3 regions of the Streptacidiphilus sp. PAMC 29251 genome follow, and region 1 is predicted to be linked to each of the others. Evidence: riboswitches for the same ligand, from Rfam matches in the RefSeq annotation. Region 1 holds a riboswitch; each other region holds the start of a gene.

Evidence for each region. Region 1 has a riboswitch for S-adenosylmethionine ahead of ACXKR8_RS03565 (putative leader peptide). Riboswitches for the same ligand answer to the same signal wherever they lie in the genome.
Region 2: linked by a shared signal. The riboswitch ahead of ACXKR8_RS13270 (aminotransferase class V-fold PLP-dependent enzyme) and the one ahead of ACXKR8_RS03565 (putative leader peptide) in region 1 are both predicted to bind S-adenosylmethionine.
Region 3: linked by a shared signal. The riboswitch ahead of ACXKR8_RS09355 (putative leader peptide) and the one ahead of ACXKR8_RS03565 (putative leader peptide) in region 1 are both predicted to bind S-adenosylmethionine.

What each region holds. Positions count from the first base shown of each region.
Region 1 covers NZ_CM135725.2:751,776-762,167, forward strand. The annotation lists gene ACXKR8_RS03525 (PLP-dependent cysteine synthase family protein) at 1-525, opposite strand, end outside; gene ACXKR8_RS03530 (copper resistance CopC/CopD family protein) at 554-2,278, opposite strand; gene ACXKR8_RS03535 (DUF1775 domain-containing protein) at 2,275-3,900, opposite strand; gene ACXKR8_RS03540 (ABC transporter permease) at 3,894-4,193, opposite strand; gene ACXKR8_RS03545 (ABC transporter permease) at 4,091-4,825, opposite strand; gene ACXKR8_RS03550 (hypothetical protein) at 4,876-5,022, opposite strand; partial or broken gene ACXKR8_RS03555 (ABC transporter substrate-binding protein) at 5,031-5,669, opposite strand; gene ACXKR8_RS03560 (ABC transporter substrate-binding protein) at 5,680-6,165, opposite strand; gene ACXKR8_RS03565 (putative leader peptide) at 6,281-6,379, opposite strand; SAM riboswitch class IV at 6,402-6,514, opposite strand; gene ACXKR8_RS03570 (PLP-dependent cysteine synthase family protein) at 6,705-7,697, shown strand; gene ACXKR8_RS03575 (isopenicillin N synthase family dioxygenase) at 7,708-8,736, shown strand; gene ACXKR8_RS03580 (glutaminase family protein) at 8,763-10,392, opposite strand, start outside.
Region 2 covers NZ_CM135725.2:2,839,148-2,849,539, forward strand. The annotation lists partial or broken gene ACXKR8_RS13250 (NYN domain-containing protein) at 1-1,226, opposite strand, end outside; gene ACXKR8_RS13255 (hypothetical protein) at 1,490-1,762, opposite strand; partial or broken gene ACXKR8_RS13260 (rhomboid family intramembrane serine protease) at 1,919-2,715, shown strand; gene ACXKR8_RS13265 (Lrp/AsnC family transcriptional regulator) at 2,712-2,993, shown strand; partial or broken gene ACXKR8_RS13270 (aminotransferase class V-fold PLP-dependent enzyme) at 3,028-4,400, opposite strand; SAM riboswitch class IV at 4,456-4,590, opposite strand; gene trpD (anthranilate phosphoribosyltransferase) at 4,661-5,731, opposite strand; gene ACXKR8_RS13280 (hypothetical protein) at 5,810-6,220, opposite strand; gene ctaE (aa3-type cytochrome oxidase subunit III) at 6,526-7,146, shown strand; gene qcrC (cytochrome bc1 complex diheme cytochrome c subunit) at 7,254-8,072, shown strand; gene qcrA (cytochrome bc1 complex Rieske iron-sulfur subunit) at 8,069-9,142, shown strand; gene qcrB (cytochrome bc1 complex cytochrome b subunit) at 9,145-10,392, shown strand, end outside.
Region 3 covers NZ_CM135725.2:1,965,881-1,976,272, forward strand. The annotation lists gene ACXKR8_RS09325 (amino acid ABC transporter ATP-binding protein) at 1-86, opposite strand, end outside; gene ACXKR8_RS09330 (amino acid ABC transporter permease) at 83-1,081, opposite strand; gene ACXKR8_RS09335 (transporter substrate-binding domain-containing protein) at 1,101-1,664, opposite strand; gene ACXKR8_RS09340 (hypothetical protein) at 1,803-2,132, shown strand; gene ACXKR8_RS09345 (amino acid ABC transporter ATP-binding protein) at 2,154-2,906, opposite strand; gene ACXKR8_RS09350 (amino acid ABC transporter permease) at 2,969-3,952, opposite strand; gene ACXKR8_RS09355 (putative leader peptide) at 4,109-4,195, opposite strand; SAM riboswitch class IV at 4,231-4,339, opposite strand; SAM riboswitch class IV at 4,504-4,617, shown strand; gene ACXKR8_RS09360 (putative leader peptide) at 4,638-4,724, shown strand; gene ACXKR8_RS09365 (LLM class flavin-dependent oxidoreductase) at 4,888-6,111, shown strand; gene ACXKR8_RS09370 (NtaA/DmoA family FMN-dependent monooxygenase) at 6,127-7,515, shown strand; gene ACXKR8_RS09375 (LLM class flavin-dependent oxidoreductase) at 7,512-8,591, shown strand; partial or broken gene ACXKR8_RS09380 (LLM class flavin-dependent oxidoreductase) at 8,594-9,728, shown strand; gene ACXKR8_RS09385 (NADPH-dependent FMN reductase) at 9,762-10,274, shown strand; gene ACXKR8_RS09390 (flavin reductase family protein) at 10,271-10,392, shown strand, end outside.

The sequences.
Region 1 (10,392 bases):
GCCGACGGTGGCGATGAAGTGGGTGACCGCGCCCTCGGTGTCCTGCCAGATCTCGGGTCCGGTGCCGGTGTAGTGGGCCGCCGGGTTGGCGGGGTTGTCGTACTGCTGCGCGAACCAGGCTCCGGGGGTCTCGGCGACGTACCGCTCCCCCTGTGAACGCAGGCTGTCGGGGTGGCTCCTGGGCACAAAGGCGTCGACCAGTCGCAGCTCGGCACCGTAGGCGGCGAGCTGGTCCCGTTTCTCCTGGGCGATCGCGGAGCTGGTGAAGATCACTGCCCGGTAGCCGAGCTGAGCGGCCGTCAGCGCCAGTCCGATCCCGGTGTTGCCGCTGGTCACCTCGACCACCACCCCGTCCGGACGGAGCGAGCCGTCGGCCTCGGCCTGGCGCAGCATCGCGAGGGCCGCCCGGTCCTTCACACTGCCACCCGGGTTCTGCCACTCCGGTTTGACGTAGATCCGGGGGCGCAGTCCCTCGGCCGCCCGGGTCAGCCTGATCAGCGGCGTTCCGCCGATGGAATCGAGCACGGACTCAAATCTGGCCACGGTTCTCCCTTCAGAGCACCTGGTAGTGGAATGCGTCGGTGTACTGCTCGGTCGCACTGGCGACCAGCGTCAGCGTCCCGGTCCAGGTCCCCGGGTCGGGCACATTGACCGATGAGCTCACAAACGTGAACGCGGTGGCCTGCCCAGTATGGATCGGGCCGGGAAGCCGATAGGGGAAGCCGACCGGCAGCGCCCGCACCCGGCCGGCGGACTGGCCGAGGTCCAGTTGCACCGACTGGGCCGCGGCGACCTTGTCGCCGCTTCCCTCCGCCGTGATCCGGAAGCTCTCCGGGCCGCGTCGGGCCGGACCGACCTCGATGGTGACGGCGTAGGGGCCGATCGTGGCATGGAGTACCCGGGTGGGAGCGTAGGCGGTGGCGGCCGGAGCAGCCGAGGACAGCACCCCCGCGACGATGACGATCGCGGCGCCGATCCCCGCCTCGATCCGGACCCGCCCCCGCAGCCGCGCCGTCTCCCCCGGAGCGATGAGCCCGTCCGCGGCGCGGTCGCTCCGGGCAGCGAGCTGCCGGCCGATCCAGCGGTTGCCGGCCAGTCCCAGCAGCAGCGCCGCGGCCACCAGCAGCAGCTTGACCAGGAGGATGCCGCCGTAGGTGGTGCCGGTCAGGGCGCCGGTGCTGCGTACCTGGACCAGCCCCTGCAGCAGGCCGGTGCCGGCCATCAGACCGACGCTGGCGGCGGCGTAGCGGGACCACAGCGGGAGCCGCGCCAGCCGCTGGAACGACAGCCGGCGGCGGAGCACCAGCCAGCCGAGCACGGCCAGCCCGCCCAGCCAGGCCACGGCGGCCGCGACATGGACCACCGTGGAGCTGAAGTACCACCAGGCGCCGCTGCCGCCATGGCCGTTGTGGACCACGCAGCCCAGCACCGCCAGCGCGAGGACGCCCTGCAGCGTCCACCGCGCCCGGAGCAGGCGCCGGTCGCCCGCCTGCCGACCGCCCGCCAGGGCTCCCCGGGTCGGCAGCAGGGCGAGGGCCGCCGCGAGCAGGCCGATCCGCACCAGCACCGCCTGGGAGTAGGCCGAGCCGGCGAAGTCGCCCAGCCCGGACCAGCCGGCGCCGCCCGGCAGCGCAGAGGCGTCCCAGAGGTACTGCGCCACGATCTGCAGCAGCGAGGCGAGAAGGCTCAGCCCGGCGCCGATCCGCGCGGCTCGCCGCAGCAGGCGCTGCTCGTCCGGGTCGGCGCCGAGCACCAGACCCGCCGGGAGCAGCCCGAGGGCGGCGACCAGCCCGAGGTAGAGCAGTCCCTTCACCACGCCGACGACCAGTTGCAGCCCCGGGCTGGGTTGCGGCGACGGTGCCGGGGCCACCGCGTCCGCGGGGACCCCGTACCCGAACTGGAGCGATCCGCCCACCGGGTGGGTGTCGGCGGAGACGACGGACCAGCTGGCGAGGTAGGAGCCCTTGGCCAGCCCCGGGCGCAGGCCGATGACCAGGGTGCGTCGGCCGTCGGTGAGGCGCGCCGTGCCGTCGTCCACCGCCTTGCCGGCAGCGTCGACCACACTGGTGGACCCCTTGGCGGAGGGCAGGGTGACCGGTTCGTCGAAGGTGATCCTGATCCCGGTCGGGGCCGAGGCCACCTCCGTGCCGTTGGACGGGGTGGTCGCGACGACATAGGCGTGCGCCGAGGCGGCGGGGGCCAGCAGGACCGCTCCGGTCAGCAGGCAGAGCAGGGCGAGCAGTGTGAGTGCGCAGCGCCGCCCGGCCCGCCCGCTCACGAGGGCGTGCGGGTGAGGCCCGCGTCGCTGAGGCCCGTGTCGCTGAGTCCCGTGTCGCTGTCAACGGGCTGCGGCGACACGGTGGTCCGACGCGCACGGGTCAGCGCCGCGCCGCCCACCGCGCCCGCCGACAGCGCCAGCACGATCCCGGCGGCGCCGAGGCCGATGCCCCAACCGTCCCCGCTCCCGCTCCCGTTCCCAGGGCCCGAGCCCGAGCCGGCCGAGGCGGTCAGCGACGCCGGGTCCGGGGTGATCACCACGCTCGGGGCCGGGTGCTCGGGCTCGGCGCCCCCCTGGGCCTGCTGCACCCAGTTCACCTCACTGCCGTCCGAGTAGCGCTGGACGGCCGGCAGGTAGAGCGTGCCGCGGTCGGGCAGCGGGCCGACGGACAGCGAGAACTGGCCGAACTCGCCCGGCGCCAGACCACCGGCGGTGGCCGTCCAGGTCACCTCGGTGACCGCCGAGGTGACGGCGTTTCCGTCGTCGTCCTTCAGCGGGGCGGGGAGCGCGGTCCGGGTCAGCCGGGCGGTCCAGCCAGGCACGGGTGCGCTGAGCACCGAGGTGAACGGAGCAGTGGTCGGCAGGTGCACGGTCAGGGCGACCGTGTGCGCGGCCTCGGACTCGTCCGGCACCGTGAACGTCAGCACGGCGCTACCGCCGCCCTTGCTGCTCGACGAGGACACGGTGACATGGGCGGCCGCGGGGGCGGCCAGGGCGAGCACCAGCACGGCGGCGGCGACCGCCGCCGCGACGGCGGAGCTCATGGTGCGGATGGACATCGGGCCTGATTTCCCTGGTCTGGTCAACGGTCTGGTCAAACGGTTTTCCTGGAGCTCGTCCGGCGGTGTGGTGGCCTCCTCGTCCAGCAGCGCCAGAATCCGGGCGCGCAGGCTGACGAACTCGGGGGCGGACTGGTCCCGGGGGCGGTCGAGGCCGACCTCGACCACCTCGCGGATCCGGGCCGGACGCGGGGACAGCACGACCAGGCGGTCGGCGAGCGTGAGCGCCTCGCTGACGTCGTGGGTGATCAGCACCGCGGTGAAACCCCGCTCCTGCCACAGTCGCAGCAGTTCGCCCTGCAGAACACGACGGGTGAGGGCGTCGAGCTTGCCCAGCGGCTCGTCGAGCAGCAGCACGGAGGGGTCGTTCACCAGGGCACGAGCGAGCGCGGCCCGCTGTGCCATGCCGCCGGAGAGCTGGGCCGGCCAGGCGTCGGCGAACTCGGTCAGGCCGACCAGGGCCAGGGCGTCCTCGATCCGGGCCTTCGACCCGGCGTGGGCCCGCCGCGCCTGGGGGCCGATCGCGACATTGCCCCGGACCGTGCGCCAGGGCAGCAGCGTCGGGTCCTGGAAGACCAGCGCCCGGCTCGGGTCAGGGCCGGTCACCGCGCTGCCGTCGACCTGCACCGCACCGAACAGCGGGCGGTCCAGGCCGGCCAGCAGCCGGATCAGCGTGGACTTGCCGGAACCGCTGGGGCCGACCAGGGCGATGAACTCGCCCGGCTGGACTGACAGTGACACATCGTCAAGGACGGGCAGGTCGTTGTCGCCGTTGCGGAACGCCTGGGTGACGTTGCGGATGTCGATCGCGGCGCCGGTCCTGGTGTGGGTGCGGGTCACCATCGGGTCAGCTCCTTCTCCCAGCGCAGCGCCCAGCTGCGCAACCGGAACAGCAGGGTCAGCAGCAGCCCGCAGACGCCCACCAGGACGACGATCCCGGCGTAGAGGGCCGGGAAGTCGCCCCAGCCCTTCTGCCAGTTCAGATACCAGCCGAGTCCGGAGTTCACCCCGAAGTTCTCCGCCACCGTGAGGCTCACGAAGGAGGAGCCGAGGGCCATGAACGCTCCGGTGAAAATGCTCGGCAGAGCCGCAGGCAGGGCCACCCGCAGCAGCAGGAACCAGTTCTTCGCGCCCAGGGTCTGGGTGACGTCGTAGTACGAACGGGGATGCTGACGATGCCGGCCCGGGTCAGCACCGTGATCGGGAACCACACGCTGACCGCGATCAGGAACACCGCGCCGGTGTAGGCGCTCGGGAACAGCACGAAGATGACCGGCACCCAGGCCAGGGTCGGCACCGGGCCGAGGAACATCAGGATCGGGTGCACCCAGTAGTTGGCCTGCTGCCACCAGCCGATCGACACGCCGGTGACCAGACCGGCCAGCAGGCCCAACGCAAATCCCAGGGAAAGGAGTTGGAGCGAGTTGCCGAGGCTTTCGGCGAGGATCCGCCGGTCGTGCCAGAGGTGGTCGAAGATCTCCTGCGGCGCTGCGAAGTAGGGGGTGGAGAGGAGTTGCGTCTTGGCGGTGGAGATCTCCCAGAACACGGCCCAGAACGCCGATCCGAACAGCCAGGCGGCGCCGTGGGCGACGCGTGCGGCCGCACGGGCGCCGAGCCGGGTGCGGGCGCCCAGGCGGGTGCGGGTCGCACTCAGGGCCCAGAGCGCCGCGGCGGTCCCGGCGACGACCAGGCCCGCGATCGCCGTGAAGGTGGTGGTGTCGTGGATGGCGGCGGCGTCGGCGAGCGGCAGCTTGGAGCTGTCGTGCACGGCCTCGGTGAGGGCGCTGAAGGCGATCCAGGCGAGGATGCCGGCGCCGGTCAGGATGGGTTGATCCGGAGCGGATGGGTGACCTTCTCCAGGGCCGCGTGGATGCGCGCGGCGCCCTGGACGGTCGTTTCGGCGGACGGGTCCGGCTGTTGTTGCCCGGCTGTGGCCGGGGAATCCGTGAGCGTGCTGAGGTCCATGCCCGGCCTCAGAAGGTGAGGCCGAGGTTCACGAACACCTTGTCGGCGAGCGCCTGGGAGTCCGTGTTGGCGGGGAGGAAGCCGGTGTGGATGAACTTGTCGATGCCCGGTTGCAGCACCTGCTGCAGGTTCTTGGGCGAGGGGTCGAAGGTGAGGGTCTGCAGCACCGGCAGGATGTTCGCCGGGGTGTCCGGGATGTACTTCTTGCTGGACTCGAGCTCGGCCGTGGCCTGGAGGTTCGCCCCGGCCCAGCGTGAGCCCTTGGCCCAGGCGGTGACCAGCTTGGCCGCGGTGACCGGGTCCTGGCTGACGAACTCCTCATTGAGGGCGACCGCGCAGCAGGGGTAGGAGGAGTTGCGGCTCAGATCGCGGTTGTTCGACAGCTCCTTCGCCCAGCCCGCCTTGACCCCCTGGATGATCGGCAGGAAGCCGCCGGCGGTCGCGATGGCGTCAACTCGCTTGTCCTGCAGGGCCTTTGGCAATAGGTCCTGCTCGATGACCACCCACTGGACCTGCTTGGCCGCCGGACTGGAGTTGATGCCGGCGTCCAGCAGGTCGAGCGAGAAGAAGTTGGGAGCCGAACCCTGCAGACTGCTGACGCCGATCTTCTTGCCTCTCAGCGACGCCACCGTGGGCACCGAGCCGTCGTTGCGGACGTTAGAGGTCGAGGCAGCCGTGGTGCAGTCCGCCGGAGAGTTTGACCGGGGTGCCGTTGTAGATCGGGCCGAGGAAGTTGAAGAAGATCCCGTTGGTGGCGATGTACTTGCCCGAGCCGACCGCTGCGGTGACGTCCTCGTCGGTGCCGGTCTTCTTCAGGACCACGTTCAACCCGGCGTCCTTGAAGAAGCCCCGCTCGTAGGCGACGATCAGCGGGGCCTCGCAGACACCGCTGGGGGCGGTCACCGTCAGCTGCCGACCGGCCCAGGACTTGGTGACGGTGAGGCCGTCGGCGGCGGTGGTGTCCTTCCTGTCGCTCCTGATGAAGGCCCAACTGCCCAGCCCCGCCGCGGCCGCCACACCGGCGCCGACGGCGCCCAGGGTGAGCACACGGCGCCGGGAAACGCCTTGGGCGGCGTCGAGGTCCACATTCGCGTCGACGAGAGCGGGCTGTACAGGTTCGGGCTGCGGAGTTTCGTCACTCATTTCGGCATCCTGACGTATTTTCGGGCGCGCTGAAAGCGCCACGATGGATTCATCGATTCGTCAACGAAGAGGTTGCGCAGAAGGTATTACGGAACTGCGAGCCCGTGACGGCCCGTCAGAGCTCGGCGCGCGGGCCCGTACAGAGGGCGCCAGCCACGCGCTGCAGGTCGATGTGGCGACGGCTGCAGCTGGTGAACGCGTGTCGCGTACTCATCCGTCAGGACCTCCGCTCAGCGAATTCGCGCTTGCCGGGCCCCCACGGACCCGGCCTGGTGTTCACCTGGAGCACCCCACCGCGGAGGAGGGTTGCTGGTCAGCAGGCCAGGGCCGTTCGCTGACGCTCATCACCTATGGCGGGACCATAGCGCGCCTCCCACCGACCCGACAAGAGCCCGGAATTGGCGACACACTGCCGCAGCACGGGGTTCACATTCGGCGATGAAAATGGCAGGAACGGACGGGCGGGCCGACGGTGGGGAGCGGCCCGGCCCGCCCGGTCGACCCCCGTCGGCACGTTCCGCTTTGCGAGGAGTACGGCCTTGGATGTCCACGCTTCCCTTGCCGATGTGGTCGGCAACACTCCGCTGGTGCGGCTGAACCGCGTCACCGACGCGGCGCCCGCACCCGTCTACGCGAAACTGGAGTACGTCAACCCCGGTGGCAGTGTGAAGGACCGGATCGCCCTGGCGATGGTCGAGGCGGCCGAGGAGGCCGGGCAGTTGCTGCCCGGCGGCACGATCGTGGAGGGCACCTCGGGCAACACCGGGGTCGGCCTGGCCATGGTCGCCGCACAGCGCGGCTACCGCTGCGTCTTCGCGATCCCGGACAAGAGCAGCCCGGAGAAGGTCGCCGTGCTGCGGGCCTACGGCGCCGAAGTGCTCGTCTGCCCCGGGGACGTGCCGCGCGAGCACCCCGACCATGTGTTCTCCACGGCCGCGCGCGTCGTCGCGGAGACTCCCGGGGCCTGGCTGGCCAACCAGTACGACAACCCCGCCAACCCGGAGGCCCACTACCGCACCACCGGGCCGGAGATCTGGGAGCAGACGGACGGGCGGATCACCCACCTGGTCTCCGGCGTCGGCACCGGCGGCACCATCACCGGGACCGGCGAGTACCTCAAGAAGGTCAGCGGAGGCCAGGTCACCGTCGTCGGAGCCGACCCGGAGACGTCGGTGTACTCGGGCGGCGACGGAAGCCCCTACCTGGTCGAGAGCATCGGCTTCTTCCGTCACCCCGAGTCCCTGGACAACAGCTGGCCGCAGTCCTACCACCCCGAGGTGGTCGACCGCTTCGAGCGGATCAGCGACCGCGAGTCGTTCCTCACCGCCCGCCGGCTGGCCCGCGAGGAGGGGCTGCTGGTCGGCGGCTCCGCGGGCACCGCGGTGGCCGCCGCCCTGCGCGTGGCGAGGACGCTGGGGCCCCAGGATCTGGTCGTCGTCATCCTCCCCGACTCCGGACGCAACTACCTCTCCAAGGTCTTCGACGACCGCTGGCTCCAGGAACTCGGTTACCTGGCCCCCCGAATTCCGTGAAGGAGGCGCCGTGACAACGCCAGCATCCCTGCCGGTCATCGACATCTCCCGCTTTCGTGACCCCGCCGCCGACCGTCCGGCCTTCCTCGCCGAACTCCGGTCCGCCGCCCATGAGGTGGGGTTCTTCTATGTCACCGGGCATGGCGTCCCGGCCCGGCTGCGGGCGGAGGCGCTGGACGCGGCCCGGGAGTTCTTCGCACTGCCCGAGGCGCGTCGGCTGGAGATCGAGAACCTCAACTCTCCCCAGTTCCGCGGCTATACCCGGACCGGGACCGAGTACACGGCCGGCAGCGCGGACTGGCGCGAGCAGATCGACATCGGCCCGGAGCGGGCGGCGCTGGAACCCGTCCCCGGCGCCCCGGACTACCTGCGGCTGATCGGCCCCAACCAGTGGCCCCCGGCCCTGCCGGGGCTGCGCGACACCGTGCTGCGCTGGCAGGCCGAGGCGCTGCGGGTGAGCCGCGAGGTGCTGCGCGCGCTGGCTGCCGCGCTGGGACAGGAGGAGGACTACTTCGACCGCTGGTTCGACGACGAGGCCGCGGTGAGCCTCAAGGTCATCCACTACCCGCCGCGGCCCGCCCCCGAAGCCGAGCAGGGGGTGGGCGCCCACAAGGACTACGGCTACCTCGCGCTGCTCCAGCAGGACCAGGTGGGCGGGCTGCAGGTGCAGCGCGAGGACGGGAGCTGGATCGACGCGGTGCCGCTCGCGGACGCCTTTGTCTTCAACATCGGCGAGATGCTGGAGATCGCCACCCAGGGCTATCTCAAGGCGACCCGGCACCGGGTGGTCAGCCCCCGTCCCGGGGTGGACCGCTACTCGATCCCGTTCTTCCTCGGCCCCCGGCTCGACGCGGTGGTGGAGGCGGTGACGCTGCCGCCCGAACTGGCGGCCCGCTCCCGAGGGGTCACCGACGACCCGGACAATCCGCTGCTGGCCGCGTTCGGGGAGAAGGCCCTGGTCGGCTGGCTGCGCTCGCACCCCCGGGTCGCCGAACGCTGGTGGTCCGACGTCCTGGCCGGGACGGACGGGTCCCGGTAGCGGTGCTACCTGCTACCTGCTACCTGCTACCTGCCCAGGCTCAGCAGGGCGAGGATTCCGCCGACCACCGGCCGGGCCTGGAAACCGCTCTGATGGTTCGTCACCGTGTCGTACAGGTCCGTGAACGGCACCCGTGAGGGCGAAGTGTGGGCGAAGTCGTACAGCGCGTCGATCAGGAACTGGCTGACCGGGTGGCCGCGCAGCCACGCCGCGGTCCACATCTCCCAGTCGCCCTTGGTGTAGGAGTGCCGCAGGTCCAGCGGCACCCCGTACTGGTTGACCTGGGTCAGGTACCAGTCGGCCTCCTCCTTGGCGACAGAGCTCGGGACCAGGTTCAGGCCCAGCAGCCGGTCCGGGTAGCCGTTGTACTTCAGGCTCCAGGTCCCCGGCTGGTCGTAGGCCAGTTTGAGGTGGTCCGGGGTGGTGTCCTGGGCCTTGGCCGCCCACTGCGAGCTGTAGCCGGCGGCGGTGGTCCGGTAGCGCTTGGCGTCCGCGGTGTTGCCGGCCGCGGTGGCGATCTGGCCCATCGCACCGATGGCGAGGATGCCCTTCAGCGCCAGGTTGGCGCTGTGGCCGATGAAGCCGGTGAAGTCGTCGGTCTGGTTCTGGAAGCCCGGGTCGAGCGCGTTGGCGACCAGGTACTCGCCCCACTGCCTCAGGACGGTGTAGTGCTTGGCGGCGAACGCCCGGGCGGCCGGAGCGTCGATCCGCGCCAGGTACGCGGCGCACATCAGCAGCATATTGGCGGACTCCTCGACCGGCATGTCCTCCTCGTTGCCGTCGTTGTGCCCGGAGGCGACCGGGTAGTGGGAGCCCAGGTCGTGCTCGGCGAACTCCTTGGGCCAGCCGCCGTTCTCCGGGTAGTCCAGCAGCGGCGCGAGCAGCAGCCCCAGATAGGCCGGGTCGGCGTACAGGAACGCGGGCATCGCCGGGTAGGTGACGTCCACCGTGGAGACATTGCCGTCGCTGGAGATCTCCTTCAGGAAGGCCCAGGGCTCGCCGTTGCAGCTCACCAGCTCCGTTCCGCCGAAGGCCTGACGCAGCGACAGCGCGCACAGCGCGGCGTACTTGGCGCCGCCGACCGCGGTGGCGTCATGGCGCACCTTGGCGTCGAAAACAGCGGTCCGGGTCTGCGCCGCGGTGGCGTCGGCGTGGAAGGAGGCGGCCATCTGCTGCCAGGTGGACCAGTAGGAGCGCCACAGCGGCGGGAGGTCCGCCCCCAGGTAGCTGACGGCCGGTTCCCGGACGTGGCCGACGGACAGCACGGCCGACTGCTTGGACCGCACCGCCCCGAAGTCGACGTTGAAGCCGAACACCGGCCAGTTGTCGCTGATGGCCCGGGGCTGGTTGCTGTCGGCGGTGTTGCCGAGTTTTCCGTTGGCGAGGACGGCGGAGCGGACCGCGGTGTCGGCGCCGATCTGCCAGGTCAGCCCGGGTCGGTTGGTGGCGCTCCAGACGACCGAGCCCCAACTGGCCATGTCGCCGTTCTCGCTGAGCACGGCCGGGGTGTCCGGGGTGAAGGAGAGCGCGGTGAGCGAGGTGCTGCCGCTGCCCTTGACCTGCTCCTGGGACCAGCGGATCTTGGTGCCGGAGTCGCCGTGGGCCCACTCCCCGGAGATGTCGAAGTACAGGCTCACCTGGTGCGACCTGCCGTCG
Region 2 (10,392 bases), 2.1 Mb from region 1:
CGGACGGCCCTCCGGCTCGGCCCGGACCAGCCGGCGGATCAGCTCGTCCGCGGTCTCCCCGGAGCGGCTGAACAGCACCCGAACGCCGCGCGGCGGGGCCATCGGGACCGGGGCGTCCAGATCCTTGCCGTCGAACACGCAGGTGACCTCGGCGCGGCTGTGCATCGCCAGCATGGACAGGCCGTTCAGCAGCCGGGCCCGCTGCTTCTCCAGCGGCAGGGTCGGATAGCCGCTCTTGGTCACGTTGTAGCCGTCCACCAGCAGATGGGTGTGCGGCAGCGCCAGCAGCTGGTCCAGCAGCGCCGGGTCGTCCCCGTCCAGGGCCCGCCGCGCCACGTCGTGCGGGGAGGCCGTCACCGGCAGCACCGCCTCCACCGTGTCGGCCGGACGGCCCTCGGCCAGCGGCGGCAGCCCCAGCTCTCGCTGCAGCCCCTGCGCCCCCTGGAGCACCACGTCGAGCAGCAGCCGCAGCCGCATGTCCTCGGTGCTCCGCCCCTCCCTGGCGGCCCTCCTGGACGTCTCCAGGGCCGCCTCGGCCTCGGTCAGCCGGTGCTTCAGCCGGCGCACCTCGCTGTCGACCGCGCCGCGCTCGGTCAGCCCGGCCGAACGCAGCGCCTCCAGCTCGGCGCCGACCTTGCGGGTCGCCGCCTCGGCGCGCTTGGTGTCCGCCTCCAGGCTGCGCAGCCTGCGGCGGAGCGAGTCCCGCTCCTTCTTCACCTCGTCCAGCTCGGCCCGGCCCCGGTCGGCCTCGGTCCTGGACGACTCCCGCAGCGCGGCCAGCTCCGCCTGGAGCTTCTCCACCAGGCGCGCGGCCTCAACCGCCGCGCCCTCGGACTCGGCCCGCTCCACCTCGTCGCCGGCGTCGCCGACCAGCTTGCTCCAGCCCAGCGGCCGCAGCAGGTACGCCACCGCGGCGACGTCCTGGGGTCGGCGGCGGCGGGGACCTGCCCGGCCTCCAGCGCGGCCACCAGGTCCGGCTGGCCCAACCGCACCCGTTCCGCTATCCGCGACCGGAACTCCGGCTCGGTCTCCAGCGCGGACGCGATCGCGGTGGCCCCGCGCCTGGCCCGCTGCACCGGGGTGAACTTGGCGTACGGGCGCAGCCGGTGCGGCAGGTCCGCGGCCGGCACGGAGGCGAGGCCGTCCGCGGCGATGCCCACGACCCGCCGCCGCACCCCCTCCGGCAACGGCCGGTCCAGCCGCTCCGCGGCTGCGCCTCCGGGCAGAACTTCGTCTCCGACCTCGGAGGCAGCGGCGGCCTCGGAAGCAGCGGCGGAGTCGGGCGCGTCAGCCACGGCGGGGTCGGCGGCAGCGCCCCCGGAGGGGGCGTCGTCGGCGGCGGGCACCGCGAAGTGCGGCGCGGCACCGCCGTCCGGCCTGTCGTCTCTCTCCACCACGCCCTGTGCTCCGATCCGGTCCCGGCCCTCGTGGTCCGGAGGACCATTCTCGCCCGCTGTGCCCCCTACTCGTCACCGCGCCACTCGGATGCCTACTGCTCGGCCTTGGCCACCTGCGCCGCCGCCTCGGCGGCGGCCCCCGGCCGGTCCACCAGTTCGATCTGGTCCACCGCGTTGCACCAGCGGCAGCGGACCGACTCGACCACCTCGCTCAGCACCTCGCGCTCCTCCACCCGGGGCTCCCCCGCCAGGTCCAGGTGGATGAACTCCACCACCCGCGAGGACCGGGTCACGTCGAAGCGGGTCAGGTTGCCGCACAGGGTGCAGCGCCACCGGGTCCCCTCGGTGGGAAGGGGAACAGACATGGGTGGTCCTCTCGGGTCGGCACGGCTCGGCTCTGGTCGGCTCGCAGGAGTTTCCGCTCCGTCAACCCTATGGCCTCGCTGACCGGCGCGAAGACCTTCCCCCACATGGAGGGGTGGTCCGGTGTCAGATTTGTCCGATGAAGGAATGCTTACTGCATGGTGATCCCGGTACGCACGGCAGGCGACGACAGCCCGGCTCCGTACGTCCCGGTGGTGACCTGGGCGCTGATCGCGCTGTGCACCCTGGTCTTCCTGGTCGGCCCGGTCTCCGGCGTCGACCCGCTGTACGGCAGCGGCAGCGCCCGGGCCTGCTCGGAGCTGGCGTACTACCAGCACTGGGGGGTGATCCCCGGAGAGCTGCTGGACAACCGGGCGGCGGCCCCCGCCGCCGCCGGCGGCTGCCCCGCCCCGGTGCGTTCCCCAAGGTCCCGGCCCTGTCGGTGCTGACCGCGATGTTCGTGCACGGCGGCTGGATGCACCTGATGGGCAACATGCTCTTCCTCTACGTCTTCGGCGCCATGGTCGAGGAGCGGATGGGCCGGCTGCGCTACCTGCTCTGCTATCTGGGGCTGGGGTACCTGGCGACCTACGGCTACGCCCTGTTCGCCGTGCACGGCAGCAGCGGCACGCAGACCCTGGTGGGGGCCTCGGGGGCGATCGCCGGGGTGCTGGGGGCGTACCTGTGCCTCTACCCCAAGGCACGGGTGACCAGCCTGCTGCCGTTCCTGCTGTTCCTGCCGCTGCGCTTCCCGGCCTGGCTGGTGCTGGGGGTGTGGTTCGCGATCCAGTGGGCCTCGGTCGGCGCGCCCTCGGCGGCGGTCACCGGGGTCGCCTACACCGCCCATCTGATCGGCTTCGCCGGAGGCTTCCTCTTCTGCTGGCTGCTGTACTGCCGCAGGCGTGGATACTCTGGCCGGACGAAGCCGTCCATCCTGCCAGGAGAACCCCCGTGATCACCGCGATCGTGCTCATCAAGACCAGCGTCGACAGGATCCCTGAGATCGCCGAGACGATCGCCGCGATCGACGGCGTCAGCGAGGTGTACTCGGTGACCGGGCAGCACGACCTGGTGGCGATGGTCCGGGTGCGCGCCCACGACGACCTGGCCGAGGTGATCCCCGGCCAGGTCAACAAGGTGGCCGGGGTGGAGTCCACGGAGACCCACATCGCCTTCCGCACCTACTCCCGGCACGACCTGGACGCCGCCTTCGCGATCGGCCTCGACGAGTAGCCGCCGCTGGGAGGGACCCAGGCCAGGCGGCGAGTCAGGCCTGGCGGCGGGTGTCGGGCACGCAGCGGCCCCCTCGGTCCGGTAGGCCCACTGCGCGCCCTGGGTGACCAGCTCGCGCACGGCCGCGACGAAGCGGTCGATGTGCTCGTCGGGGGTGCCGGCCCCGAAGCTGACCCGGATCGCGTTGAGGCTGCGCTCCCCCGGCAGCGAGGCCTCGGGGGCGCCGCACTCGGACGGGGAGGCCTCCTCGCCGCCGAGCAGGGTCCGCACCAGCGGGTGCGCGCAGAACAGCCCGTCCCTGACGCCGATGCCGTACTCGGCGGACAGCGCGGCGGAGAAGTGCGAGCTGTTCCAGTCCTGGACCACGAAGGAGAGCACGCCGACCCGCGGGTGGTCCTCGCCGAACAGGGTCAGCACCTTGACCTGGGGGATGTCGGCGAGCCCGGCCCGCAGCCGGCCGATCAGGTACTGCTCCCGGGCCACCAGCCGGTCGAACCCGGCCTCGGTGAGCGCCTTGCAGGCGGAGGCGATGGAGTAGGCCCCGATCACATTGGGCGAGCCGGCCTCGTGCCGGGCCGGCCCCTGCTGCCACTCCACCGCGACCGAGCCGTCGGCCTCCCGGGCCACGGTGCGGCTGGCGCCGCCGCCGGCCAGGTAGGGCTCGGCGGCGTCCAGCCAGTCGCTGCGGCCGGCCAGCACGCCCGCGCCGAAGGGGGCGTAGAGCTTGTGCCCGGAGAAGGCGACCCAGTCGACGTCGAGGTCGCGGACCGACACCGGGTGGTGCGGGGCCAGCTGGGCGGCGTCCAGGACGATCCGGGCGCCGTGCCGGTGCGCGGTGGCGGCCAGCTCGCGGACCGGCCAGATCTCCCCGGTGACATTGGACGCCCCGGTGACGCAGACCAGCTTGGGGCCCTCGGGACACTCCCCCAGCGCCTGGTCCAGCGCGGCCACCGCCTCCTCGGGGGAGCGCGGGGCGCGCAGGTAGCTGACGGTCAGGTCCTCGCGGCGCCACGGCAGCAGCGAGGCGTGGTGCTCGGTCTCGAAGGCGAACACCCGGGTGCCGGTCGGCAGCACACCCGCCAGCAGGTTCAGCGAGTCGGTGGTGGCCCGGGTGAAGACCACCTGGTCACCGCCGCGCAGGTCGAGGAACTCGGCGACGGTGGCCCGGCTCTGCTCGAACAGGTCGGTGGAGAGCTGGGACAGGTAGCCGGCCCCGCGGTGCACGCTGCCGTAGTAGGGGGCGTAGGCGGCGACGTCGTCCCAGACCCGCTGCAGGGCCGGAGCGCTGGCGGCGTAGTCCAGCGCGGCGTAGGTGACCTTGTCCCCGTCGACCAGCGGCACCTCGACGTCACGGCCGAGCACGGCCAGCGGCTCGCAGACAGCGACGACATCAGAGTACGTGGACATAGCGGCCCCTCCAGGGCATCCAGTGGACCCCTGGCCAATGGCCGTACAACAGAGGGATCCGCGCTTGCCCTGCGGCAGTGTTGCCGAAGGGCCTGGTCGTCACCCGGAAGCACCCCGCCACGGAAGGAGGGTTGCCGGACAGCAAGCCGGGGCCGCTGCGGATTTTCACCGCGTGCTGTCACTCGTGACCTGTGAAGAAGTATGACAGGGGTCCGCCCACCGGGAGAACCCCTGTCCAACATGTGGAACAGCCGTTGGGACTACTTGTGCGTCGCCGCAGCCCAGCGGGCCAGCGCCGCCTCCGCCGCGCCCGAGTCGATCGACTCGGCGGTGCGCTTCATCGCCGCCGCCAGCTGCTCCGCCAGCGGGGCCGCGGTCTGGTCCAGGGCGACCAGCGCCGAGGCGGAGTTGAGCAGGACCGCGTCCCGCACCGGGCCGTGCTCGCCGGCGAAGACCCGGCGGGCGACCTCGGCGTTGTACGTGGAGTCGGCCCCGCGCAGCGCCTCGATGCCGACGTACTCGATGCCGACGTCGTGCGGGTCGAAGGTGCTGCGCTCGACCTCGCCGTCGCGCACCTGCCAGACCGTGGAGGTGCCGGTGATGGTCAGCTCGTCCAGCCCGTCGTCGCCCCGGAAGACCAGCGCGGACGCGCCGCGCCTGGCCAGCACGCCGGCGATGAGCCCGGCCATCCTGCTGTCGAAGCAGCCCACCGCGTTGGACAGGACCCGGGCCGGGTTGGTGAGCGGGCCGAGCAGATTGAAGAAGGTGGGGATGCCCAGGTCGCCACGCGCCGGACCGGCGTGCCGCATGGCGGGGTGGAACACCGGGGCCGGGCAGTAGGTGATGCCGACCTCGGCGGCCACCTCGGCCACCCGCCGCGGCGTCAGGCCCAGGTTCACGCCCAGCTTCTCCAGCACGTCGGTGGCCCCGCTGGCGGAGGAGGCGGCCCGGTTGCCGTGCTTGACCACCAGCGCGCCGGCGCCGGCCGCGACCACCGCCGACATGGTGGAGATGTTCACGGTCTTGGCCCGGTCGCCGCCGGTGCCGACGATGTCCACCGCCCGCCCCGGCACCTCGATCACCGTGGCGTGCCCGTACATGGCCTCGACCAGGCCGGTGATCTCCTCCACCGTCTCGCCCTTGGCGCGCATCGCCACCATGAACGCGGCGACCTGGGCCGGGGTGGCCTCACCGGTCATGATCCGGTCCATCGCCCAGCCGGTCTCGGCGGCGGACAGGTCGGTACCCGCGATCAGCGTGCTGAGGACGTCCGGCCAGGAGCGCGCCTGCACGGGGTCGCCGCCGCCGTTCGCAGGAAACACGTGAGCCATGGCCGTGGGCCTCTCATTGGATGGGATGAGGGAGAGGCCCCAGCCTAGCGACCGGGCACATCGCCCGGACGGGAGATCTCAGCGAACGAGATGCGCGGCGCCCCGGAGCAGGGTGGTGGCCGCCTCGGCCAGCGCCACCGGGTCGACCGGCGCGGCGATGGCCGCGTCCGCCCGGCTCCAGGCGGCCAGCCAGGAGTCCTGCGGACGGCCGATCAGCACCAGCACCGGGGGGCAGCCGTAGACCTCGTCCTTGAGCTGGCGGCACAGGCCCATCCCGCCGACCGGGGTGGCCTCGCCGTCCAGCACCAGCAGGTCGAGCCGGCGGCCGCCCTTGGCGTGCGCGTCCAGGGCCTTGATCACGGCGGGCTCGGTGGCGCACTCCAGGTACTGAAGCTCCGCCAGGTCCGCGGCGGGGCGCTTCCCCAGGGCCAGCAGGACCTGCTCGCGCGTGTTTCGGTCGTCGCTGTAGACAAGAACGTTCAGTGCCATCGTCCGTTATCCCCCTGGGATGTGATCGGGACCACTTCGGCGTCCCGCGGATGCTACTCCGCCGGAGGGGGCTGTAGCACCGGTGCGTACCGGGGAGATCGTCGGGGCAGCCGTCCGGCGGTCCGGGGTTCACCATTTCGAGGGACCCACGGCCAGTCGCGCGAGGGCGGCCCGGTGCGGGGCTCCCCGCCATTCGGGCTACCTGCCTGGTCGTCAGGGGTCCGGCACCCGGCGGAGGGTACGACAGGGTGCGGACACACCGAGGAACCACCCCCGGAGTGAAGACGGAATAAGCGACCGACATAATGGCGGTCGTGGCGACAGCAACTGCAGTAGAAACCGGACACGCTCACGGATCGGTCAACCGGCCGAACCTGGTCAGCGTGGGAACCATCGTCTGGCTCGCGTCCGAGTTGATGTTCTTCGCGGCCCTGTTCGCGATGTACTTCACACTCCGCTCGGTGACCGGGACGGAATACTGGCATTCCCTCAACGAGGCCCTGAACGTTCCCTTCGCGTCGGTGAACACCACCGTCCTGGTGCTTTCTTCCTTCACCTGCCAGATGGGTGTGTTCGCCGCCGAGCGCGGCGACGTGAAGAAGCTCCGGGCCTGGTTCATGCTCACCTTCGTCATGGGCGCGATGTTCATCGGCGGTCAGATCTACGAGTACACGGACCTGGTGAAGGTTGACCACCTGTCCCTGTCCTCCTCCCCCTACGGCTCGGTGTTCTACCTGACCACCGGGTTCCACGGCATGCACGTGACAGGTGGCCTGATCGCCTTCCTGCTGGTCCTCGCCCGTACGTACGCCGCGAAGCGGTTCACGCACGAGCAGGCAACGGCCGCGATCGTCGTGTCCTACTACTGGCACTTCGTCGACGTGGTCTGGATCGGCCTCTTCGCGACCATCTATCTGATCAAGTAGTGCAGGGTCGGACCGTCCCCTCGGCTCACCGCCGGGCGGTCCCCACAGACCGACCTGACGGTCAACCAGACTCCAGACGCTCCAGATCCTCACACCGGGGTTAATCCGTGCCCAAGAATTCCAAGAAGCCGCTCTCCGCTCGACGACGCCACCCGCTGGCAGCGCTCGTCGTCCTACTCTTCGCGCTGGCGACCACCGGCGGGCTGTACGCCGCTTTCGCGCCTGCCAGCAGTGCGCAGGCGGACTCCGGCCAGTCCCTGTCGGTCGAGCAGGGCAAGAAGCTGTTCGCCGTCGGCTGCTCCAGCTGCCACGGCCTGAACGGCGAAGGCACCAAGATCGGCCCGACCCTGGTGGGTGTGGGTTCGGCCGCGGTGGACTTCCAGGTCGGCACCGGCCGGATGCCGGCCCAGCAGCCCGGCGCCCAGATCCCCGCGAAGCGCAACATCTACTCGCAGGCGCAGATCGACCAGCTGGCCGCCTTCGTCGGCTCGCTCGGCGCCGGTCCGACCGTCCCGACGGCCGACCAGTACGCCGCGGGCAATGTGTCCCGGGGCGGGGAGCTGTTCCGTACCAACTGCGCGATGTGCCACAACTTCGCGGGAGCCGGCGGCGCTCTGTCCGAGGGCAAGTTCGCGCCCTCGCTGGACGGTGTGAGCCCCAAGCACATGTACGAGGCCATGCAGACCGGGCCGCAGAGCATGCCGAACTTCCCGGACACCACGATGAGCCAGCAGAACAAGCAGGACATCATCGCCTACGTCACCCACACGACGGACCAGGCGAAGAACCCCAACTACGGCGGTCTCACGCTGGGCTCCCTCGGCCCGGTCACTGAGGGTCTGTTCGGCTGGATCTTCGCGCTGGGCGCCCTGATCGGTATCGCGATCTGGATCGCCGCCCGCACTCCCAAGGCCAAGAAGTCATGACGAGCCAGGACAACATGTCTGAAGAACACCTGCCGGTGGCCCAAGGGGCCCACGGCGGAGCGGTCGCCGTGGTCGGCGACTCCTTCGCCGATCCGGGGCTGCCGCCCCACGAGCACCGACGTACCGACATCGACGAGCGGGCCGCGGCCCGGGCCGAGCGCCAGGTGGCGTTCTGGTTCCTGCTCTCGATGATCGCGACGATCGGGTTCATCGCGTCCTACGTGGCGATCCCGCGCTCCAACGGCGACGGCCACACCGGGGTCGTGTACCTGTTCCCGCTCGGCCACCTCAGCGCGCTGAACTTCGCGCTGGGCATGACCCTGGGCGTGTCCCTGCTCGGCATCGGCGTCGGCGCGGTCCACTGGGCCCGCACGCTGATGTCGGACGAGGAGCACGCCGCCGAGCGGCACCCGATCGAGGCCTCCCCCGAGGTCCGCGAGCAGGTCTTCGCGGACTTCCGCCAGGGCGCCAAGGAGAGCGGCTTCGGCCGCCGCAAGCTGATCCGCACCACGATGATCGGCGCCATGGCGATGGTCCCGCTCTCGGCCGTGGTGCTGTTCCGCGACCTGGGCCCGCTGCCGGAGAAGAAGCTCGACTCCACCGCCTGGGCCAAGGGCAAGCTGCTGGTCAACATGAACACCGACGAGCCGCTGAAGGCCTCCGACATCAGTGTCGGCTCGCTGACCTTCGCGATGCCCGAGGGCGTCAAGGAGAGCGACGAGGACTTCCAGGAGGTCATCGCCAAGGCCGCGGTGATGCTGGTCCGGATGCAGCCGGACGACATCAAGGACAAGAAGTCGGCGTCCTGGGGCTACGAGGGCGTCCTGGTCTTCTCCAAGATCTGCACCCACGTCGGCTGCCCGATCAGCCTCTACGAGCAGCAGACGCACCACGTCCTGTGCCCGTGCCACCAGTCGACCTTCGACCTGGCCGACGGCGGCCGAGTGATCTTCGGCCCGGCCGGCCACCCGCTGCCGCAGCTGCAGGTGTCGGTCAACAGCGACGGGTACCTCGAGGCACTCGGCGACTTCAGCAAGCCCGTCGGCCCCGGCTTCTGGGAGCGCAGCTAACCATGACCATTCACGCGGAAACACCCGAACCGGACGACTCGCACGACGACCACCAGATCGGTCACAGCGAGGCCGGGGTCGAGCAGGCCCACATCGGCGAGAAGGCCGCGGACTGGGCCGACGGACGCCTCGGCATCTACGGCCTGGCCAAGGCCAACATGCGGAAGATCTTCCCGGACCACTGGTCCTTCATGCTCGGCGAGATCTGCCTCTACAGCTTCATCATCATCATCCTGACCGGCGTCTACCTGACGCTGTTCTTCACCCCCAGCATGGGCGAGGTCGTCTACCACGGCGCCTACACCCCGCTGGACGGCATCCGGATGTCGGAGGCCTACAAGTCGACGCTGGACATCAGCTTCGACGTCCGCGGCGGCCTGCTGATCCGTCAGATCCACCACTGGGCGGCCATCGTCTTCGTGGCGGCCATGCTGGTCCACATGATGCGCGTCTTCTTCACCGGCGCGTTCCGCAAGCCCCGCGAGATCAACTGGCTGTTCGGCTTCCTGCTGCTGTTCCTGGGCATGTTCGACGGCTTCATGGGCTACTCGCTCCCGGACGACCTGCTCTCCGGTACCGGTATCCGCTTCATGGAGGGCGCGATCCTGGCGACCCCGGTGGTCGGCAGCTACATCGCGATGTTCCTGTACGGGGGCCAGTTCCCCGGAACCGACATCATCCCGCGCTTCTACACCATCCACGTGCTGCTGATCCCGGGCATCATGCTGGGCCTGCTGGTGGCCCACCTGATCCTGGTCTTCTACCACAAGCACACCCAGTTCGCGGGCCCCGGCCGGACCGAGAAGAACGTCGTCGGCATGCCGCTGATGCCGATCTACATGGCCAAGGCCGGCGGGTTCTTCTTCCTGGTGTTCGGTGTGATCGCGATGGTCTCCGCGGTCGCCTCGGTCAACCCGATCTGGGCCTACGGCCCGTACCGCCCCGACCAGGTGTCCACCGACGCCCAGCCGGACTGGTACATGGGCTTCTCCGAGGGCCTGATCCGGATCATGCCGGGCTGGGAGATCAGGGCCTGGGGCCACACCCTGGTGCTCGGCGTCTTCATCCCGCTGGTGATCTTCGGCGGGGTGATGATCGTGATCGCCGCCTACCCCTTCCTGGAGGGCTGGATCACCGGCGACAAGCGCGAGCACCACATCCTGGACCGCCCGCGCAACGCGCCGATGCGCACCGCGTTCGGCGTGGCCTGGATCGCGGAGTACCTGATCCTGCTGGTGGCCGGCGGCAAC
Region 3 (10,392 bases), 1.2 Mb from region 1:
GTGCCGTACCACTTGTGGGCGCCGTGCACCTCCACCGCGGCGGCGGTGGGGACGGCCTCGACGTCGGGGGCAGTGGTGGTGGTCATCCGGTCACCGTTCCCAGGTTGGTGCGCTCGCGCAGGCGACGCAGATTGGCTCGCAGGCGCTGCACCGGCGTGGGCGGGATGGTGCGCACCGCGCCGCGGGAGTAGTAGCGCTCCACGTAGAACTGGGCGATCGACACCACGCTGGTCAGGATCACGTACCAGGCGGTGGCCACCATCAGCAGCGGCACCACGTCGCCGGGGTAGGTGCTGCCCATGCTCTCCACCTCGCCGAAAAGGTCCAGCAGGGAGACGTAGAACACCAGCGAGGTGCCCTTGATCAGCCCGATCAGCTGGTTGACATAGGCCGGGACGATGGCCCGCAGCGCCTGCGGCAGCACGATCCGGCGGAACTGGTAGCCCTTCGGCAGCCCCAGCGCGGCGGCGGCCTCGTGCTGGCCCTGGTCCACCGACAGCACGCCGGCCCGGACCACCTCGGCGGCGTAGGCCGCCTCGTTCAGGCTCAGCCCGACCGTGGCCACCACCAGCTCGCTGGCCAGCTTGGACTCGTCGAAGTGGAAGAAGCCGGGGCCGAACGGGACGCCCAGGCTCAGCGTCCGGTACAGCGCGCTGAAGTTGAACAGGATCAGCAGCACCACGATCAGCGGGATCGAGCGGAACAGCCAGATGTAGATCCAGCTGACCCCGCGCAGCACCGGGTTCCTGGAGAGCCGGGCCAGCGCCAGCACGATCCCGCCGACCAGGCCGAGGACGGCGCTCAGCGCGGTGACCTCCAGCGTGACCACCAGGCCGCGCAGGATCACCGGCCGGACGAACCAGTACGCGAACCGGTCCCACTGGTAGAAGGGGTTGCTGACCAGCCCGTGGGCGAACTGGGCGGCGAGCACCAGCACGATCAGGGTGGCGATCCAGCGGCCCGGGTGCCGCAGCGGGATGACCCGCTGGGAGGAGAGCGGGCGCTGCGCTTCGGCGGCGGCGGGCTCGGCGTCGTCCGGCGGTCTGTCGGCGATGGAGACGCTGGGAACGGGTTCGGTCATCGGAGGGACTCCTGCCGGATCAGAAAGTGGTGGGCGGATTGACGACGGAGGTGGAGAGGCCGATGCCGGGAACGCCCCACTTCGCGAAGATCTTGGCGTAGTCCCCGCTGGCGATGAGCTTGTTCACCGCGTCGCTGAGCGCCTTGGAGATCGGCGAGTTCTTGGCGGTGACGAAGCCGACCGGGGTGGTGCTGATCTGGCCGAGGTACTTGGTGTCCGGGATGTGGGTCGACTCGTACTTCAGGCTCAGGGTCGGGCCGAAGTAGATGTCCACCTTGCCGTTGGCCAGGCCCAGGAAGATCGGCGCGGTGTCAGCGAAGTACTGCACCTTGTAGGGGCTCTTGCCGGCCGCGGCGCACTTGGACGCGCCGTCGGTGAGGATCTGCTGGAAGGTCGAGCCCGGGCTGGTGGCGACGTTGAAGCCGCACAGGTCGGTGAGGGTGGTGGCGCTGTCGATCTTGAGGTCCTTGGCGCCCAGGAAGGACTGGCCGTCGTTGAGGTAGGTGGCGAAGTCGACCACCTGCTCCCGGGCCTTGGTGGCGCCGAAGTTGTCCTGGCCCACGTCGTACTTGCCGTTCTGCACACCGGGATGACGGTGGGGAAGGTGCCGTACTGCACGTCCCAGGTCACCCCGAGCACCTTGGCGACGGCGTCGCGCAGGTCGATGTCGAGGCCGACGGCCTTGCCGTCCGGGCCCTGGCCGCCGTGCGGCAGGCCGGAGGTGCCGACCACCTGGCTGGTGCCCAGGATCAGCGAGCCGCGACTCTGCACCGCCGCCGGGAGTTCGGCCTTCAGCGCGGGGTCGGCCTGGATCGAGGACACCACGTCCTGGGTCGGCAGCGCGGTGGACGCGGCCTGGGCCGGCTGGGCCGCCTGCGACGCCTGGGACGAGGAGCCGGCCGCGGGCGTCACCGTCTTGCCGGAGCTGGAGGAACCGCAGGCGGTGAGCAGAGCCAGAACGGCGGTGGCGGCGAGCGCGGCGGATGCCTTATGGGGGACGTGCGACACGGAAGTTCCTTTCAGGGAACGGAAAATGGCATGGCGGTGGTAGGGAAGTGGCGCAGGGGCGGTGTTAGAGGACTGCGGCGAGGAAGGCGCGGGCCCGTTCATGGCTCGGATCGGCCAGCACCTCGGCCGGGGAGCCGGACTCGATGATCCGGCCGCCGTCGAGGAAGACCATGGTGTCGGCGACCTCCCGGGCGAAGCCGATCTCATGGGTGACCACGATCATGGTCATCCCGCTGAGGGCGAGGTCCTTCATCACCGCGAGCACCTCGCCGACCAGTTCGGGGTCGAGCGCGCTGGTGGGTTCGTCGAACAGCAGCAGCTGCGGGTCCATCGCCAGCGCACGGGCGATCGCCACCCGCTGCTGCTGGCCGCCGGACAGCTGCCGGGGGTAGGAGTCCTCCCGCCCGGCCAGGCCGACCCGCTCCAGCAGTTCGCGGGCCCTGGCTGCGGCCTGCTTCCGGGAGCTGCCGCGCACCGCCACCGGGGCCTCGACGATGTTCTCCAGCACGGTGAGGTGCGGAAACAGGTTGAACTGCTGGAAGACCATGCCGACCCGGGCCCGCTGCCGGGTGATCGTCCGGGGGCGCAGCTCATGCAGTTTGCCGCCGTGGTGGCGGTAGCCGATGATCTCGCCGCCCACCTCGACGAACCCGGCGTCGGGCCGTTCCAGGTGGTTGATGCTGCGCAGCAGGGTGGACTTGCCGGATCCGGAGGGGCCGAGCAGGACGGTCACCTCGCCCTGGCGTACGTCCAGGTCGATCCCGTCCAGCACCAGGTGGGTGCCGAAGCTCTTGCGCAGGCCCCGGATCCGGACCAGCGGCGGCTCCACCGCGTCCGGCACGGCCGCGTCCTGCACCGGCTCGCTCACGAGAGGCTCGCTCATGAGAGGCCCGCCAGTTCGCGTCCGGTCCGCCCGAGCAGCGGCACATTGCCCCGGAAGGTCTGCCAGAAGCCCTCCCCGGAACGGCGGTTGCTGCCTCGGGCGTAGTGCCGCTCGACGAAGTACTGGCCGATCGAGAGCAGCGTGGTGAGGATGATGTACCAGAGCGTGGCCACCAGCAGCAGCGGGATGATCAGGTAGTTCTGGTTGTAGATCAGCTGGGACGAGTAGAGCAGGTCCTGCACCGCGATCACGCTGACGATCGAGGTCGCCTTCAGCATCCCGATCAGCAGATTGCCCGACGCCGGGACGATGGCCGGCATCGCCTGCGGCAGCACGATCCGGCGGAAGATCCGCCCCTGTCCCAGACCCAGCGCCTCGGCCGCCTCGGTCTGGCCGTGCTCGACCGAGAGGATGCCGCCCCTGACGATCTCCGAGGAGAAGGCGGCGACGTCCAGGGTCAGCCCGACGAAGGCGGCCAGGATGCCGCTGAACAGATGCGCGGTCTTCACCGTCACGAACTCATGGCCGAACGGGATGCCCAAGGACAACTTCGGGTAGAGCGAGGCTAGTTCATACCAGAAGAGCAGTTGCACCAGCGGCGGCACCGACCGGATCAGCCAGACGAAGCCGAAGCTGAGCCCGCGCAGCACCGGGTTCCGCGACAGCCGCATCGCGGCCACCCCGATCCCCAGCAGATAGCCGGTGGCCATCACCGCCGCGGTGAGCCAGAGCGTCAGCTCAAGGCCCTTCAGGATCGACCCGTTCAGGAAGAAACTGCCGACCGTGCCCCACTGGAACCTGCTGTTGCTGAACACCGTGTGGACGAACATCGCGAACAGCACCAGCAGCGCCGCGGCCGAGACCCACTGGCCCGGACGGCGCAGCGGGACGAGTTTCGCGGCGAGCAGCTGCTCGTCCGAGGGCGGCGGCGGGGGTTCCGGTGCGGCGGGTATCCGGGCGAGGGTGTCCGAGCGGCTCATGGTGTGCTTTCCATCCCGTGGGGGCGCAGCACCACTCCGTGGCCCGGGGAGGGGCTCGGACGGGTGGCGGCGTGGTGGGGTGAGGGCGTGATCGAGTCGGAATCACGGCGTTGAGAAACGCCGGTTTGGTCACGGACCGTGGTCAGGAGACCGGGGTCAACAGACCGGGGATGTCCTCGGACACAAGGCGCTGCTCACCCGAAGCAGGTCGACATGGCGTCGGGCCACTCGCTGTGCCTGCATCTGGATCACCTCGCTCGTCTTCCGGCCCCACCGGGGCCTCGCGCTTACAGGAGAATCGTCCTGTCGGGTCGTCACCTGGAGCACCCCACCGCGTCGGAGGGTTGCCGGTCAGCGAGCCAGGGCTTGGTGCTGACGCTCATAACCAGGGCCGATGCTAACCGCTCAGCAGATTTTAGACAATGCCGTCCATCTGCTGGGAAGACTTTCCGACCACCCGGTGTTGGGGCAAAGGAAGTTGATGTTTTCTCGAACCCGAGTCGATCACTGGGGATTGTGTTCGACGCCCAACCGGAGCTACCGTGAGCTCAGGTTATGAGCGTCAGCGACAAGCCCTGGCTTGCTGACCAGCAACCCTCCGACGCGGCGGGGTGCTCCAGGTGACGACCAGGCGGTGCCGGTCCAGGCAACCGCAAGCGCGCGAGTGAAGGCGGAGGTGACAGCAGTGCGTCGATCCATCGGCACGTACTCCCGTCGGCACATCGATCTTCAGCGCATCGCCAGCGCCCTCTGTCCGACCTGCCGGGCCTGACCCTCAGCCTGAGCCGCAGCGCGTCCACCGCGCTCCGCACCCGCACGTACCTCTCCCTCTCCGCACCGCCGACGCCGCCCCGGGCCCAGCCCCGGCGCGGGTTCCGTTCGGCATGCCCTCCGCACCGGTGGCGCCCCCACCCGTAGCAGGAAGCGACATCCCCATGCCTCAGCCACACCCTGCCCTCCACCTCTCGGTGGCCCTGGACGGCGCCGGCTGGCACCCCGCCGCCTGGCGCGAACCAGATGCCCGCCCGAAGGAGCTGCTCACCGCGGCGTACTGGGCCGATCTGGTCGCCGAGGCCGAGCGCGGGCTGCTGGACTTCGTCACCATCGAGGACTCGCTCGGCCTGCAGTCCTCCGGGCTCTCCGCCCCGGACCAGCGCACCGACCGGGTCAGGGGCCGCCTGGACGCGGTGCTCATCGCCGCCCGGATCGCGCCGCTGACGCAGCACATCGGGGTGGTCCCCACCGCGGTGGTCACCCACACCGAGCCGTTCCACCTCTCCAAGGCGATCGCCACCCTGGACTATGTGAGCACCGGCCGGGCGGGGGTCAGGGTGCAGGTCGCCGGACGCCCCGACGAGGCCGAGCTCTTCGGCCGCCGCACCGTGCCGTCGTTCCGGCTGGAGGACTTCGCCAAGCCGGAGGTCCAGGCGCTGCTCACCGAGTTGTTCGACGAGGCCGCCGACTACGTCGAGGCGGTCCGCCGGCTCTGGGACAGCTGGGAGGACGACGCGGAGATCCGCGACACCGCCACCGGCCGTTTCGTCGACCGCGACAAGCTGCACTACATCGACTTCGAGGGCGGCAAGTTCAGCGTCAAGGGGCCGTCCATCACCCCGCGCCCGCCGCAGGGGCAGCCGATCGTGGCGGCGCTGGCGCATGCCACCGTCCCGTTCCGGCTGGTCGCCCGCTCGGCCGATGTCGGCTTCGTCACACCGCGTGACCGCGAGGACGCCGGGGCGATCCTCGCCGAGATCCGCGCCGAGCAGGAAGCGGCCGGCCGCAGCGAGGAGACCGTGCACGTCTTCGGCGACCTGGTGGTGTTCCTGGACGACAGCAGTGACGCGGCGCAGGCCCGCCGGGAACGGCTGGACACCGTGGCCGGCGAGCCGTACAGCAGCGACGCGCAGATCTTCGCCGGGACCCCCGCCGAGCTGGCCGACCTGCTGCAGGACTGGCAGCAGGCCGGTCTGACCGGCTTCCGGCTGCGCCCGGCCACCCTGCCGCACGACCTGGAGCAGATCACCCGCGGGCTGGTGCCGGAGCTGCAGCGCCGCGACGCCTTCCGTACCGCCTACCAGGCCGACACCCTGCGCGGGCTGCTGGGCCTGACCCGCCCCGCGAACCGCTACGCCGCCGCCGCCCGACCCGCCGCAGGCTGAGGAGAGACCGGAACCATGAGCAAGCCCCTGAAGCAGATCCACCTCGCGGCGCACTTCCCCGGGGTGAACAACACCACGGTGTGGAGCGACCCCGAGGCCGGCAGCCACATCGAGTTCAGCTCCTTCGCCCACTTCGCCCGCACCGCCGAGCGCGCCAAGTTCGACTTCCTCTTCCTGGCCGAGGGCCTGCGGCTGCGCGAGCAGGGCGGCAAGGTCTACGACCTGGACGTGGTCGGCCGCCCCGACACCTTCACCGTGCTGGCCGCGCTGGCCGCGGTCACCGAGCGGATCGGGCTGACCGGCACCATCAACTCCACCTTCAACGAGCCCTACGAGGTGGCCCGGCAGTTCGCCTCGCTGGACCACCTCTCGGACGGCCGGGCCGCCTGGAACGTGGTCACCTCCTGGGATGCCTTCACCGGCGAGAACTTCCGCCGCGGCGGCTTCCTCAAGCAGGAGGACCGCTACTCCCGCGCCCAGCAGTTCCTGGCCACCACGGCCGAGCTGTTCGACTCCTGGGACGGCAGCGAGATCGTCGCCGACCAGGAGTCCGGGGTGTTCCTCGGCGACGCCGACGCCGGCCGGTTCGAGCACCACGACCAGCACTTCGACATCGCCGGCCGGTTCAACGTGCCGCGCAGCCCGCAGGGGCGCCCGGTGATCTTCCAGGCCGGGGACTCGGAGGAGGGCCGGGAGTTCGCCGCCTCCACCGCCGACGCCATCTTCAGCCGGCACAGCGCCCTGGAGCCGGGCAAGGCCTTCTACACCGACGTCAAGGGCCGGTTGGCCCGCTACGGCCGAAGCCGGGACGAGCTGCTGATCCTGCCCGCCGCCACCTTTGTCCTCGGCGACACCGACGCCGACGCCGTCGAGCAGGCCCGCGAGGTGCGCCGGGCCCAGGTCAGCGGACAGACCGCGATCAAGTTCCTGGAGCAGCTCTGGAACCGCGACCTCAGCTCCTACGACCCGGACGGGCCGCTGCCGGAGATCGACCCCGATCCCGGCGAGCACACCATCGCCCGCGGCCGGGCCAGTGTGCGGATGTACCGGGACCCGCTGGCGACCGCCAAGGAGTGGCGCGAGAAGGCCGCCGCGCAGAAGCTCTCCATCCGCGACCTGGTGATCGAGACCACCAGCCGGCAGACCTTCGTCGGCTCCCCCGACACCGTCGCCACCACCATCAACGACTTCGTCCAGGCCGACGCCAGCGACGGCTTCATCCTGGTCCCGCACATCACCCCGCAGGGCCTGGACGGCTTCGCCGACACCGTGGTCCCGCTGCTGCAGGAGCGCGGGGTGTTCCGCAGCGAGTACGAGGGCAGCACCCTGCGGGACCACCTCGGCCTGGCCCAGCCGGGCGCGGGCGGCGGCAGTTCGGCGGCGGCGGAGCGGGTGGCCTCGTGAAGTTCATCCAGATCACCCTGATCGTGCACGCCCCGGACCCGGTCACCGGGGTCCAGGTGTCCACCCAGGAGCGGTTCCGGCAGGTGGTCGACAGCGCGCTGCAGGCCGAGGAGCTGGGCTTCGACGGCTTCGGCGTGGGCGAGCGGCACGAGCGGCCCTTCATCTCCTCCTCGCCGCCGGTGGTGCTCAGCCACATCGCCGCGCTGACCAAGCGGGTCCGGCTGTTCACCGCGGTCACCACGCTCAGCCTGCTGGACCCGGTCCGCGCCTACGAGGACTACGCCACCCTGGACCACCTCTCCGGCGGCCGGCTCGAACTGATCATCGGCAAGGGCAACGGCGCGGCACAGCGCGAGCTGTTCCAGGTCACCCCCGAGGACCAGTGGGACCGCAACGCCGAGTCCTACGAACTGTTCCGGGAGATCTGGCGCAACGACAAGGTCACCGCCTCGCCGAAGTTCCGCCCCGAACTGCATGACGCCGAGGTCTGGCCCCGGCCGTTCCAGCAGCCGATCCGGGTCTGGCACGGCAGCGCCACCAGCCGCGAGTCGGTGGACCTGGCCGCCCGCTACGGCGACCCGCTGTTCTCCGCCAATGTGACCAACGCCATCGAGCCCTACGCCGAGCTGGTCCGCTACTACCGCGAGCGCTGGGAGCACTACGGCCACGACCCGGCCCAGGCCGCGGTCGGCGCGGGCACGGCCGGCTACTACGCCGCGCCCACCTCGCAGCAGGCGCTGGCCGACTACCGCCCGGTGTTCGAGGGCTACCTCGGCTTCCAGAAGCGGCTCGGCGTGGAGCCGGTGTTCCCGACCCTGGAGGACTTCGTCGAGCGCAGTTCCGCGCTGATCGGCAGCCCGCAGCAGGTGATCGAGAAGGTGCACCGCTACCACGAGCAGTTCGGCCACAGCGTGCTGCATCTGCACGCCGAGCCGGGCGGGCTCACCGACGCCCAGCACCGCTCCTCGCTCGAACTCTTCCAGTCCGACATCGCCCCGACCCTGCGCCGCGACATCCCCGACCCGCCGTGGGCCTGGGCCCCGGTCTCGCCCGCGAACGACCGACAAGGAGCTTGACCATGTCCCACACCCCACTCGCGGTCCTGGACCTGGTGCCGATCAGCTCCGGTTCGAACGCCGCGCAGGCGCTGCGCAACAGCATCGACCTGGCCCAGCAGACCGAGCGCTTCGGCTACAGCCGCTACTGGTTCGCCGAGCACCACCTCAACCCAGGTGTCGCCGGCACCTCCCCCGCCGTGGTGCTGGCGCTGACCGCCGCCGCGACCTCGACCATCCGGCTTCGGCTCGGGCGCGGTCCAGCTCGGGCACCGCACCGCGCTGGCCACGGTCGAGGAGTTCGGCCTGCTGGACGCACTGCACCCGGGCCGGTTCGACCTGGGCCTGGGCCGCTCCGGCGGCCGGGCCGCCCCGCCCGCCCGGCAGCCCGCGCTGGTCGGCGGCACCGCCGTGGTGGACGGCCACACCCCGAACGGGCTGCGGATACCGGCCAAGTTCGACTTCAGCAAACTGCTGGGCCACCCGCGCTTCGTCCTGCACAAGAAGCTGCTCCAGCAGCCCAACGCCGAGGCCCAGGACTACGCCGAGCAGATCGACGACATCCTCAACCTGATCGCCGGCACCTACCGCACCGCCGACGGCGTCGAAGCCCACGTGGTGCCGGGCGAGGGCGCCGACCTGCAGCTCTGGATCCTCGGCAGCAGCGGCGGCACCAGCGCCGAGGTGGCCGGCGCCAACGGCCTGCGCTTCGCCGCGAACTACCACGTCAGCCCGGCCACCGTGGTCGAGGCCGCCGAGGGCTACCGGGCCGCGTTCACCCCCTCCGCGGTGCTGGACCAGCCGTACGTCAGCGTCTCCGCCGATGTGGTGGTCGCCGAGGACGAGGCCACCGCCCGGGAGCTGGCCACCGGCTACGGGCTGTGGGTGCGCAGCATCCGCAGCGGCGACGGCGCCATCCAGTTCCCCACCCCGGAGCAGGCCCGCGCCTACGCCTGGAGCGAGCAGGACCGGACCCTGGTCGAGGACCGGGTGGAGACCCAGTTCGTCGGCACCGCGCAGCAGGTCGCCGACCAGCTGGAGACCCTGCGCGACGCCACCGGCGCCGACGAGGTGGTGGTGACCACGATCACCCACGGCCACGAGGACCGGGTCGCCTCCTACCGCCTCCTCGCCGAGGAGTGGGCCCGCCGGGCCTGATCCCCCACCACACGACGTGAAAAGGAGTCCCCCGTGAGTGTCGTCGTCCTCGTCGGCAATCCGAGACCTCAGTCCCGTACCTACCAGGCGGCCCGGTTGCTCGCCGAGGAACTGACCGGCCGGCCGCCGGACCACAGCGTGGACCTCGCCGACCTCGGCCCCGCGCTGTTCGACCCGGAGGATCCGCGGGTGGCCGACGCGGTGGCCACCGTCCGCGGCGCCAGCCTGCTGGTCGTCGCCAGCCCCACCTACAAGGCCGCCTACACCGGCCTGCTCAAGCTGTTCCTGGACGGCCTCCCCTCCGGCGGGCTCACCGGGGTGACCGCCGTACCGTTGATGCTGGGCGGCCACTGGCGCCACTCGCTGGCGGCGGAGCTGCTGCTCAAGCCGCTGCTGGTGGAGCTGGGCGCCGGCGTCCCCACCCGGGGGCTGTTCCTGCTGGACTCGGAGTACACCGCCTCGGAGGAGCTGGAGAAGTGGCTGACGTCGGCACGACCGCAGCTGGCGGCGACGGTGCACAGCGAAGCGACAGGAGCTGCGGTATGAGCGTCGACCAGGCCATCTCCCCGACCGAGCTGCGCCGGGTCTTCGGCGCTTTCCCGACCGGGGTGACCGCGATCGCCGCGCTGGTCGACGGCGTCCCGGTCGGCCTCGCCGCCAGCTC